One region of the Blautia argi genome, then DNA from elsewhere that is predicted to be linked to it. Evidence: predicted binding sites of a transcription regulator. Region 1 holds the regulator's gene; the other holds the start of a gene.

Evidence for each region. Region 1 encodes HrcA, which represses chaperone genes, less so after heat shock. Its sites were predicted from a motif close to TGTTAGCACTCNNNNNNNNNGAGTGCTAACA; they were not measured.
Region 2: DQQ01_RS00530 (Hsp20/alpha crystallin family protein) is a predicted target of HrcA. The motif match lies at 1,153-1,183, and genes of this name have one in related genera.

Annotation. Positions count from the first base shown of each region.
Region 1 is NZ_CP030280.1:2,534,454-2,539,309, forward strand. Features, by position in the region: gene dnaK (molecular chaperone DnaK) at 1-1,433, opposite strand, end outside; gene grpE (nucleotide exchange factor GrpE) at 1,559-2,191, opposite strand; gene hrcA (heat-inducible transcriptional repressor HrcA) at 2,210-3,262, opposite strand; gene uvrB (excinuclease ABC subunit UvrB) at 3,394-4,856, opposite strand, start outside.
Region 2 is NZ_CP030280.1:99,089-103,944, forward strand. Features, by position in the region: gene DQQ01_RS00520 (helix-turn-helix domain-containing protein) at 1-215, shown strand, start outside; gene DQQ01_RS00525 (magnesium transporter CorA family protein) at 271-1,116, shown strand; gene DQQ01_RS00530 (Hsp20/alpha crystallin family protein) at 1,312-1,788, shown strand; gene DQQ01_RS00535 (helix-turn-helix domain-containing protein) at 1,915-2,241, opposite strand; gene DQQ01_RS00540 (RING finger protein) at 2,369-3,190, shown strand; gene DQQ01_RS00545 (helix-turn-helix domain-containing protein) at 3,235-4,047, opposite strand; gene DQQ01_RS00550 (hypothetical protein) at 4,582-4,770, shown strand; partial or broken gene DQQ01_RS00555 (DeoR family transcriptional regulator) at 4,771-4,856, shown strand, end outside.

The sequences.
Region 1 (4,856 bases):
GAACCTGCTGTGATTGTGATATGCTGCTCTTTTCCTGTACCTAAATCCTTTGCAGATACATTTACAATACCGTTTGCATCAATATCAAAGGTAACTTCAATCTGAGGAACACCTCTTCTTGCTGGCGGAATACCGTCCAGACGGAACTGTCCAAGAGATTTGTTATCTCTTGCAAACTGTCTTTCACCCTGTACAACGTTAATATCAACGGCTGTCTGGTTATCTGCTGCTGTAGAGAAAATCTGACTCTTCTTTGTAGGAATAGTTGTATTTCTCTCAATCAGTCTTGTTGCAATACCGCCCATGGTTTCAATGGACAGAGAAAGCGGAGTAACGTCCAGAAGAAGGATATCTCCGGCACCTGCATCACCTGCAAGCTTACCGCCCTGTACAGAAGCTCCGAGAGCTACACATTCATCAGGGTTCAAGCTCTTGCTTGGTTCTTTTCCTGTCAGCTGTTTTACTTTATCCTGTACAGCCGGGATACGGGTAGAACCACCTACTAACAATACCTGACCTAATTCAGAAGCAGAAAGTCCTGCATCAGATAAAGCGCGTTTTACCGGCTCTGCTGTTCTCTCTACCAGGTCATGTGTCAGTTCATCGAATTTTGCTCTTGTCAGGTTCATATCAAAGTGCAACGGTCCATTTGCATTCATGCTGATAAATGGAAGGTTGATGTTTGTAGTTGTTGCAGAAGAAAGCTCTTTTTTCGCTTTTTCAGCAGCTTCTTTAATACGCTGCATAGCCATTTTATCTGCGGATAAATCTACACCTTCATTTTTCTTGAACTCAGCAATCATGTAATCTGCAACTTTCTGGTCAAAGTCATCACCACCCAGACGGTTGTCGCCTGCTGTAGATAATACTTCGATAACCCCGTCACCGATTTCAATAATGGAAACATCGAAAGTACCGCCACCTAAGTCGTATACCATGATTTTCTGTTCCTGTTCGTTGTCAAGACCGTATGCCAGAGCTGCTGCTGTAGGCTCATTGATAATACGTTTTACATCAAGACCTGCAATTTTACCGGCATCTTTTGTTGCCTGACGCTGAGCATCGTTGAAGTAAGCAGGTACTGTAATAACCGCTTCTGTTACTTTTTCACCCAGGTAATTTTCCGCATCTGTTTTCAGCTTCTGAAGAATCATTGCAGAAATTTCCTGAGGAGAATATTTTTTGTCATCAATAGAAACTCTGTAATCTGTTCCCATATGTCTTTTAATAGAAGAAATTGTTTTGTCTGCATTTGTTACAGCCTGACGTTTTGCAGGTTCACCGACAAGTCTTTCTCCTGATTTTGTAAATGCTACTACGGAAGGTGTTGTTCTTGCGCCCTCTGCATTGGCGATAACTACCGGCTGTCCGCCTTCCATAACTCCTACACAACTGTTTGTAGTACCTAAGTCAATACCTATAATCTTTCCCATGATAAATTCCTCCTGAATTTTTTTCTATAATGGATTGTCTGTAATCTATAAGATAAAATCTTCCAGGATTGCTCCTGTGAGATGAATATCGCCTACTTTTTATAGTGTTTTCCACTGTTCCGGTATCAGTTTGCAACCTTTACCATGCTGTGTCGAATAACAGAATCCTTATACATATAGCCTTTCTGGAACTCTTCCACAACCACATTTTCGCCTGCTTCCTCATCTTCCACATGCATCACTGCATTGTGGAAATCCGGATTAAACTCCTGACCCACTGCTTCAATGGCTTTTACACCCATTTCATCAAAAGCGGTCATCAACTGCTTATAAATCTTGAGCATTCCTTCTGCAAAAGGTGTTACCTGTTCTTCTTCAGATACAGTTGCCAGTCCTCTTTCAAAGTTATCCACAACCGGAAGGATTTTCTCTACAATTTCCTTTGCTCCTACCTGATACATGGCAGATTTTTCTTTTTCTGTACGTTTACGAAAATTATCAAATTCTGCCATCTGGCGTTTTACCATATCTGTAAGCTCTTCTATTTTTTCATCTTTTTTATCTTTTTTCTTTTTTCCGAAAAGTCCTTTCTTTTCGTCTGTCTTTTCTTCCGCTTCTTCAGCGGAAGCTTCCTGTTCTTCTTTGGAAACAGCTTCTTCTGCCAGTTTTACATCATCTTCTTCCAGAATTTCTTCTGTTTCCTTATTAGAAATGGTTTCCTCTTCCATGGTGTTATACTCCTTTTTTTCTTCTGACACGAATCTCATACCGCCTTTCTATGTTTTCTTAAATATATTATCCAACTGATTCTTTAAAGTTTTCAGATTGTCTACTACATTCTCATAATCCATTCTCTTTGGTCCTATGATCCCGATTGTACCCTGCATACCCTCTCCCAAATCATAGGTTGCAGTCACGACACTGCAGTCCTTCATAGTTTTTACCGGGCTTTCATTTCCAATATAAACCTGAATTCCTGTTTTTTCTTTTCCGTCTTCGGGTTCTGCCGTATCTTTTACAAATTCCACCAGTGCCTGTTTTTCTTCAAAAGCGGAAATCAGCTCACTTGCCTTTGAGGTATCTGCCAGCTCAGGATATTTGAATATATTGGTTGCCCCGCTGGTATAAATTTCCATTTCTTCTTCATCCGGGGCAATCGCCTGTGCAACAGCATCAATCACACTGCCGATGACCGCACTGTGAATGCCGGCCTGCTCTTTCAGTCTGGAAATCATTGCCAGATTAATTTCCTCAATAGAAAGTCCATTTAACTGTGTATTCAGCAGAAGGTTTAATTTGAGTACGGTTTCATCGTCCATTGGCTCTTTTAAATCAATAATATGATTCTTTACCAGATTTCCTTCTACTACTACAACTGCCAGCAGTTGGTTTTCGCTGACTCTGGAAAGCTGCAGAAATTTCAGCTTATTTCGATGATAAGTAGGACCTGTAATCATGGTCGCATAGTTGGTATTTGATGCCAGCACTTTTACAACCTGCTTTAATACCTTTTCCATTTTGTCAGTCTTCTCAATCATCAGCTCTTTAATTTCTGCTGTTTCTTTTTCTTTTTCCTTCATAAGTTCATCAACATAAAGACGATAACCCATGTCCGAAGGAATCCGTCCTGCTGAAGTATAGGGCTGAACAATGTAACCCAGCTCCTCCAAATCTGACATCTCATTCCGTATTGTCGCGGAGCTAAGATTCAAATCTGTGTACTTGGAAATGGTTCTGGAACCAACTGGTTCACCGGTTTCCAAATAAGTCTGGATAATAGCTTTTAAAATTTTCCGTTTTCTCTCGTCCAGTTCACTTATGACTTCCATCTTTCGCTCCTTTCTCGTTATTGTTAGCACTCGTTTAAGTGGAGTGCTAATATCTATGTTTTTAAGATAGCACCAGAGTTTTTATTTGTCAAGGGATTTATAATTATTTTAGAATTTTGGTGAAAAGATTCTTATTTCTCCAATTCCTCCAGGTTCTTCTTAAGTTCTATCATTTTATCACGAAGCTGCGCTGCCATTTCAAAATTCAGGTCTGCGGCAGCTGTCTGCATCTGCTTCTGCACCTGTCCAATCAACTTCTCCAGTTCCTTTTTGCTCATGGACTCCGGATCCTTCATCAGCTTATCCTCTGTTTCTGCCACTGCCTTTGAAATACTGATAAGATCCCGAACTGCCTTTTTAATGGTTTTTGGTGTAATTCCATGCTCCCGGTTATATTGTTCCTGAAGCGCCCGGCGGCGCATGGTTTCATCAATAGCAAGACGCATGGAATCTGTCATAACGTCTGCGTACATAATAACCCGTCCCTCTGCGTTACGGGCGGCACGTCCTATGGTCTGAATCAAAGAAACCTCTGAACGCAAAAAGCCTTCCTTATCTGCATCTAAAATCGCTACCAGGGTAATTTCCGGTATATCCAGCCCCTCTCTCAAAAGGTTGATTCCCACCAGTACATCAAAGACATTCAGACGCATATCCCGAATAATCTGAGTTCTCTCCAGCGTATCAATATCTGAATGCAGATATTTCACCCGGATTCCCAAATCCTTCATATATTCCGTTAAATCCTCTGCCATACGCTTTGTCAACGTGGTAATGAGAATCTTATTGCCTTTTTCTACCTCTTTATGCACCTCTCCGATTAAATCATCAATCTGCCCCTCCACAGGACGCACTTCTACCTTCGGATCTAACAGCCCTGTTGGACGGATAATCTGCTCTGCACGAAGAAGTTCATGGTTTTCCTCATATTCCCCCGGTGTGGCGGATACAAAAAGAATCTGATCAATCTTATCCTCAAATTCTTCAAAATTTAAAGGACGGTTGTCCTTTGCCGATGGCAGACGAAAACCGTAATCTACCAACGTCTGCTTTCTGGACTGGTCACCTGCGTACATACCCCGTATCTGAGGTATGGTTTTGTGGGACTCATCGATAATAATCAGAAAATCATCTCCGAAATAATCTATCAGAGTAAAAGGAGGCTGCCCCGGCTTCAACCCGGACAAATGGCGGGAATAATTTTCCACACCGGAACAAAATCCGGTTTCTTTTAACATTTCAATATCAAAATTGGTTCTTTCTGAAATTCTCTGGGCTTCTAAAAGCTTGTCTTCACTTTTAAAATAATCTACCCTTTCCTTTAATTCTTCCTCAATTGCATCAGCTGCTTTCCTGATTTTTTCTATGGGTACGACATAATGCGACGCAGGAAAAATTCCAATGTGATTTAAAGAGCGTTTGATTTCTCCGGTTAAGGTATCAATTTCTGTAATGCGGTCAATTTCGTCACCGAAAAACTCCACCCTCACTGCCGTATCGCTGTAATCTGCCGGGAAAATTTCCAACACATCACCTCTCACACGAAAGGTTCCTCTGTGAAAGTCCATTTCATTTCTATCATACTGAATATCAA
Region 2 (4,856 bases), 860 kb from region 1:
GGAACATGAGAAAAGAGGACTTGCGGCTTGCCGCAGGACTCACCACAAACCAGATTGCCAATATGGGAAAGGGATTGCATATCAGCATGGAAACCCTGCTTCGTATCTGCGGGGCGTTGGATTGTGATATTTCAGATGTGATTGAACTGGAACGAGAAAAATCTTCTTCTGGTGAAGCAGAAGATAGAATCAAAAAGTCGAAAATTCCTTGCTGAAGAATAGCAATATTCCAACATTGAAAATATAACAAAGTTAGGACGTGGAGGATAAATGTACAAAGTATTTTCATTTACAAACACCGATGAAGCTGTTCCTTATATGGATAAAAAGATTCTTCGGTATATTGATGAACAGATTACGGACAGTTTTGAGTGTTTTAAGGACTGCGATATCCTTGCATTTGACTGGTACGATGTTCAGAGTGAAAAAAAAGAGGATTTTAAGATGCTCTTATATCTGGACGGAAAGGATTTGCTGGTATTTTGTGAAACCTCTGAGGCAGAAGAAAAAGCAAATATGATTCTGCATACGATGACAGGGGAAGAAGGAGCAACAAATGAGCGGCTTTTCTACCATTTTTTTTCGTTACTGCTGAAAGGAGACATGGATTTTTTGAATAATCTTGAGGAAGAAATCAGCAATAATGAAGACAAGGTGCTGTCCGGCGACAAGGCATCCTATTTGAAATACATTACTGCATGGAGGCAGGAACTGTTGCGCCTGAAACGCTACTATGAGCAGCTTAATTTCATTTTTGATGAAATGACCGTGAATGACAACCAACTATTTAGCGAAGACGGAGTCCGCAGATTGATGACTTTGAGGAATAGAACGGACCGTTACCTGAGTGCCGTTAAGAATTTGCAGGAAATGGTGTCCCAGCTCCGGGAAGCATATCAATCCCAGCTGGCGATTGAGCAGAATGATCTGATGAAAATTTTTACAGTGGTGACAGTAATATTTCTCCCGCTTTCGCTTCTGGCAGGGTGGTACGGGATGAATTTTTCACATATACCGGAACTCAAATGGAAATATGGATATCCATTGGTAATTCTGGTGAGCATTGTGACAGTCGCAGCGTTAATTTGGAAATTCAAAAAGAAAAAATGGTTATGATTCGCTTTTTAAGAGGACACAAAAAGTTCACAAAAAAATTAGCACTCACCATTGACAAATGCTAACAAGCGTGCTATAACACAGATAGAACAAAGGAAAGGGAAACGGAACAGATGAGAGGTTCCGATTTCTTCCCAAGTATTCTTGGTTCTGATTGACAATTCGGTTTTAACATTAAAAAAGGAGCGATGACTTATGATGTTACCTAGTGTTTTTGGTGAAAACTTATTTGATGATGTTTTTGATGATTTTTGGGGGTTCCCGTCATTTGATGATAAAGCAATGCGTAAAGCAGAGCGGAAGTTATACGGGCACCATGCAGCAAAAATGATGAAGACGGATGTGCAGGAGCACGATGACCATTATGAGGTGGATATTGACCTGCCTGGTTTCAAGAAGGATGAGATTACTCTGGAACTGAAGGACGGCTATCTGGTAATCAGCGCCGCAAAGGGCCTTGACAAGGATGAGAAGGAAAAAGAAACAGGCAAATTTGTACGTCAGGAACGTTATGCAGGCAGTATGAGCCGTTCTTTCTACATCGGCGAGAATGTGAAAGAGGACGATATCCATGCAAAATATGAAAGCGGGGTATTGAAGATTAACATTCCAAAAGAAGAAGCGAAAGAACCGGAAGCTGAAAAAAAGAAATACATTGCCATCGAGGGATAACGGCACCTCTTAACATAGAATAAAAGGATATTGCCCGGAGCGGGAAGCTGTGAAGTTGCCCGTTCTGGGCTTTTCTATATCATTTAAACAAAAAACAATTCAGCCAGCCGGAACCGGCTGGCTGTCCTACTGTTCATTATGCTCCAACACCGCTTTTATCATAGCAACGGCAAGCTCCTGTTTGCTGGGCGACACGTCTTTCCAGAGTGCTTCCAGCTCCTTGATTTTGCTGATTTCGTTTTCTTCCAATTCATCTTGAAGCAGATAATCAGGGGAAATCCGCAGGGAGTTACAAATATCTATGAATACCGGCAGACTGGGCATTTTCACACCGCCCTCAATCTGGCGAAGATACGTTGCGTTGATATTGCATAATTCCGAGAGCTTGTCTGCGGTAAAGCCCCGGTCTTTTCGTACCTCATTGATACGCTTTCCTAATCCTTTTCTCTCCATTGCCACCACCCGTTTGTTAGCTGTCAGTTATTATTTTGTACACCATAAGCCTATAATATGATTGTCATTTATCATAGATTCTGTTAGACTATGTTATATTAGCTAATAGCTAAACGGAGGGCATGAGATGAAAAGAATGTGGGAAAAAGTAAAGGAAACATGGCGGGAATTTTGGTTCGTTTATGAGGACGAGGAAGATTCCACACAACACCTAAGCCGGTCAGATAAGCAAAGTATCTGGTGCGGCTCATTTCTTATGTGTGCGTTCACGGCGGTTCTATGTATGGCTGGAATTGCAATCGGGAATATCCGTAACAACCGCCAGTATGAGCAGGACGTGGAAGAAACACTAAATATGATAGCAACCTACTTTGCCACCGCCACCGAGGACGAGTATGACGAGATAGCCCAGACTATCCGCCATGATTTGGTATTCAGTGAATACGGCAGGGATATGGAGAATTTGATACAGTACATTCCGAACACGTCCGAGAGCTGCCCCACCTGCCAGGAAAGCTATCCGGCACAGGCATTTCTTGTTTGTGTCAATACAGGAGAAACCTATTCCCTTGACGTGTATCACACAGACGAAAGCCCGGATGATGAATACGGCGGTATGCGCCTGTCCTTTGGTTATGATGAAATCAGCGAAGCGAGTATTCATGTAACATCATATCCGGGAGAACAAGACGGCTATGCAGAGATTTTCCGGGGGCGGCGGATTGTCAGCGCCCACAAGATGAAGTCTGTTTTTTGTGACGATTGTATCAGGGAGATTCTAAACACGATTGACGGGCAGCTATTGGAGGAAGTTGTTCTTTTTGACGCAGAACAAAAAGCCTTTTATCCGGTCAAGGACGAGGAAACGCTTCAAATCGGAAGCTATGGGCTGGCTGTCAGCTATGACAGCGGGGATTTCAGGATTGATATAGAATATGTCAGCGAATAAAGGCGCTGCCGTTGCAGGAACCGCAATTCCAACAACGGCAGTTTTTATTTTCTCCTGCGCCGGAAATTCAAAGGATTGTTTTTAATGACCGGCGATTTTGCCAGCACTTTTTTCAAGACTTTCTGCTCATCAGGGGGCAGCTTGTCAAAGTCGATACCCAGCATATTTAAAATGACTTTCCAGATTTTTGTCAGGTGGTCGCCGGGGAATTTCAGGGCGTTTTGAATATCTTGCGCCATTTTCTTTGCGAGGGAGAAATCCGGCGTGCTGTCAATGTCGTGTTCATGGGCTTTCCGTATATCGTGGAGAATGGAATCCCATGTTTTATGCGTTATATGGCAGAAAAAATCTTCTTCCTCTAATTGGGCGGCAAGAAGCGTTTCCGAATATAAATCCCCGTCCACATAGCGGTGCTTCTGAATGAGGGCAAGCCGCTGTTCTTCCAGCCCTTCGTTCATATCCCGGAAGCGGGCGGTCGCATGACCGTCTATGTAAATTTCCGTATCGGTCATCAGCCGCTCAAACTTTCCGTGGGTGATAATCTCACAGAGCAGACGGTTATTGATTTTGCCGCTTTTCAAAAGCTCCACTGTTTCATCATTCAGGTGCAGCTCCATTAAGGGCGTGTTTACCTGCTCCCTGTTTTCTGTCCGGCACAGCAGGTAATCAAGGGACACCCCGTAGAAGTCCGCCAGAATAACGAGGTTGCCATGATTGATTTCTTTGTAATCGTCCGCTTCATAGCTGCCAAGGGCAGACTTTGAAATGCCGGTCAGGTTTGATAGTTCTTCCAGCTTCAGCTTTCTCTCTGTGCGTAAATCCTTTAGCCGTTCCTGTATGCTAAGGCGTGATTTCATAGGCGAATGGCTCCTTTCCGGCGGCTCCCCCGCCGCTCTCTAAAGATTATACCACACCATTTCCGAGAACGTGGAAATTTTCGATTTTCAGCTGGATTTCCTACTTTATGGATATACGGAGCAGGGTACAAAAATGTTCTATCATACAAGTAGTTCATCGGTGAATCAATTCAACCGAATGACCGGCTTGTGTGGGATATGCGCCCCGGAGATGTAGCGCCGTGACCTGCGGCAGGGAAATGGAGGAACCCTGACCGCAGCGAGCGTACCAAGGGGAGCGAAACGCCGCCGTGAGAATCGGGGGCAGGAACGACACCGGGGAGAACCGGCAAAATGGACACCAAAACGATACCAAAAACCAACAATCGGGCAAGGTATAGCCTACCCTGCCCGTAATACCACGGGGGATTTTCGGGCGGCTCTATGGCTTGAATTTCCCTGAAAATCGCCCCGAAATGCAACACAAAAATCTGCTATCCGTCCACCGGCGGCTGTTACCGCCAGCATGGGCGGATTTTTCATTAAGGAGGCACTATGCCGAGAATGTCAAAGAAGTTGAAGAAAGAGCTTGCTTTCTTCTTAAACGAGCGTGGACGCAGGAGCTACAACGAGCTTTGCCGGAAATGCCAGCATGATTGCAAGCAGAGCTTCCGGGCGGTCATTGTGGCTTGCCCCCGCTATCTTTCCAAACGCTCAAAACAGAAAAAGGAGGACACCAACTGAATGGAATATGAATTTATGACGATTGACACACCCCTGCCGCCCAGTATGCCTCTGCCGAGAGCCATGCTGCGGCTCCCGATCAGCAG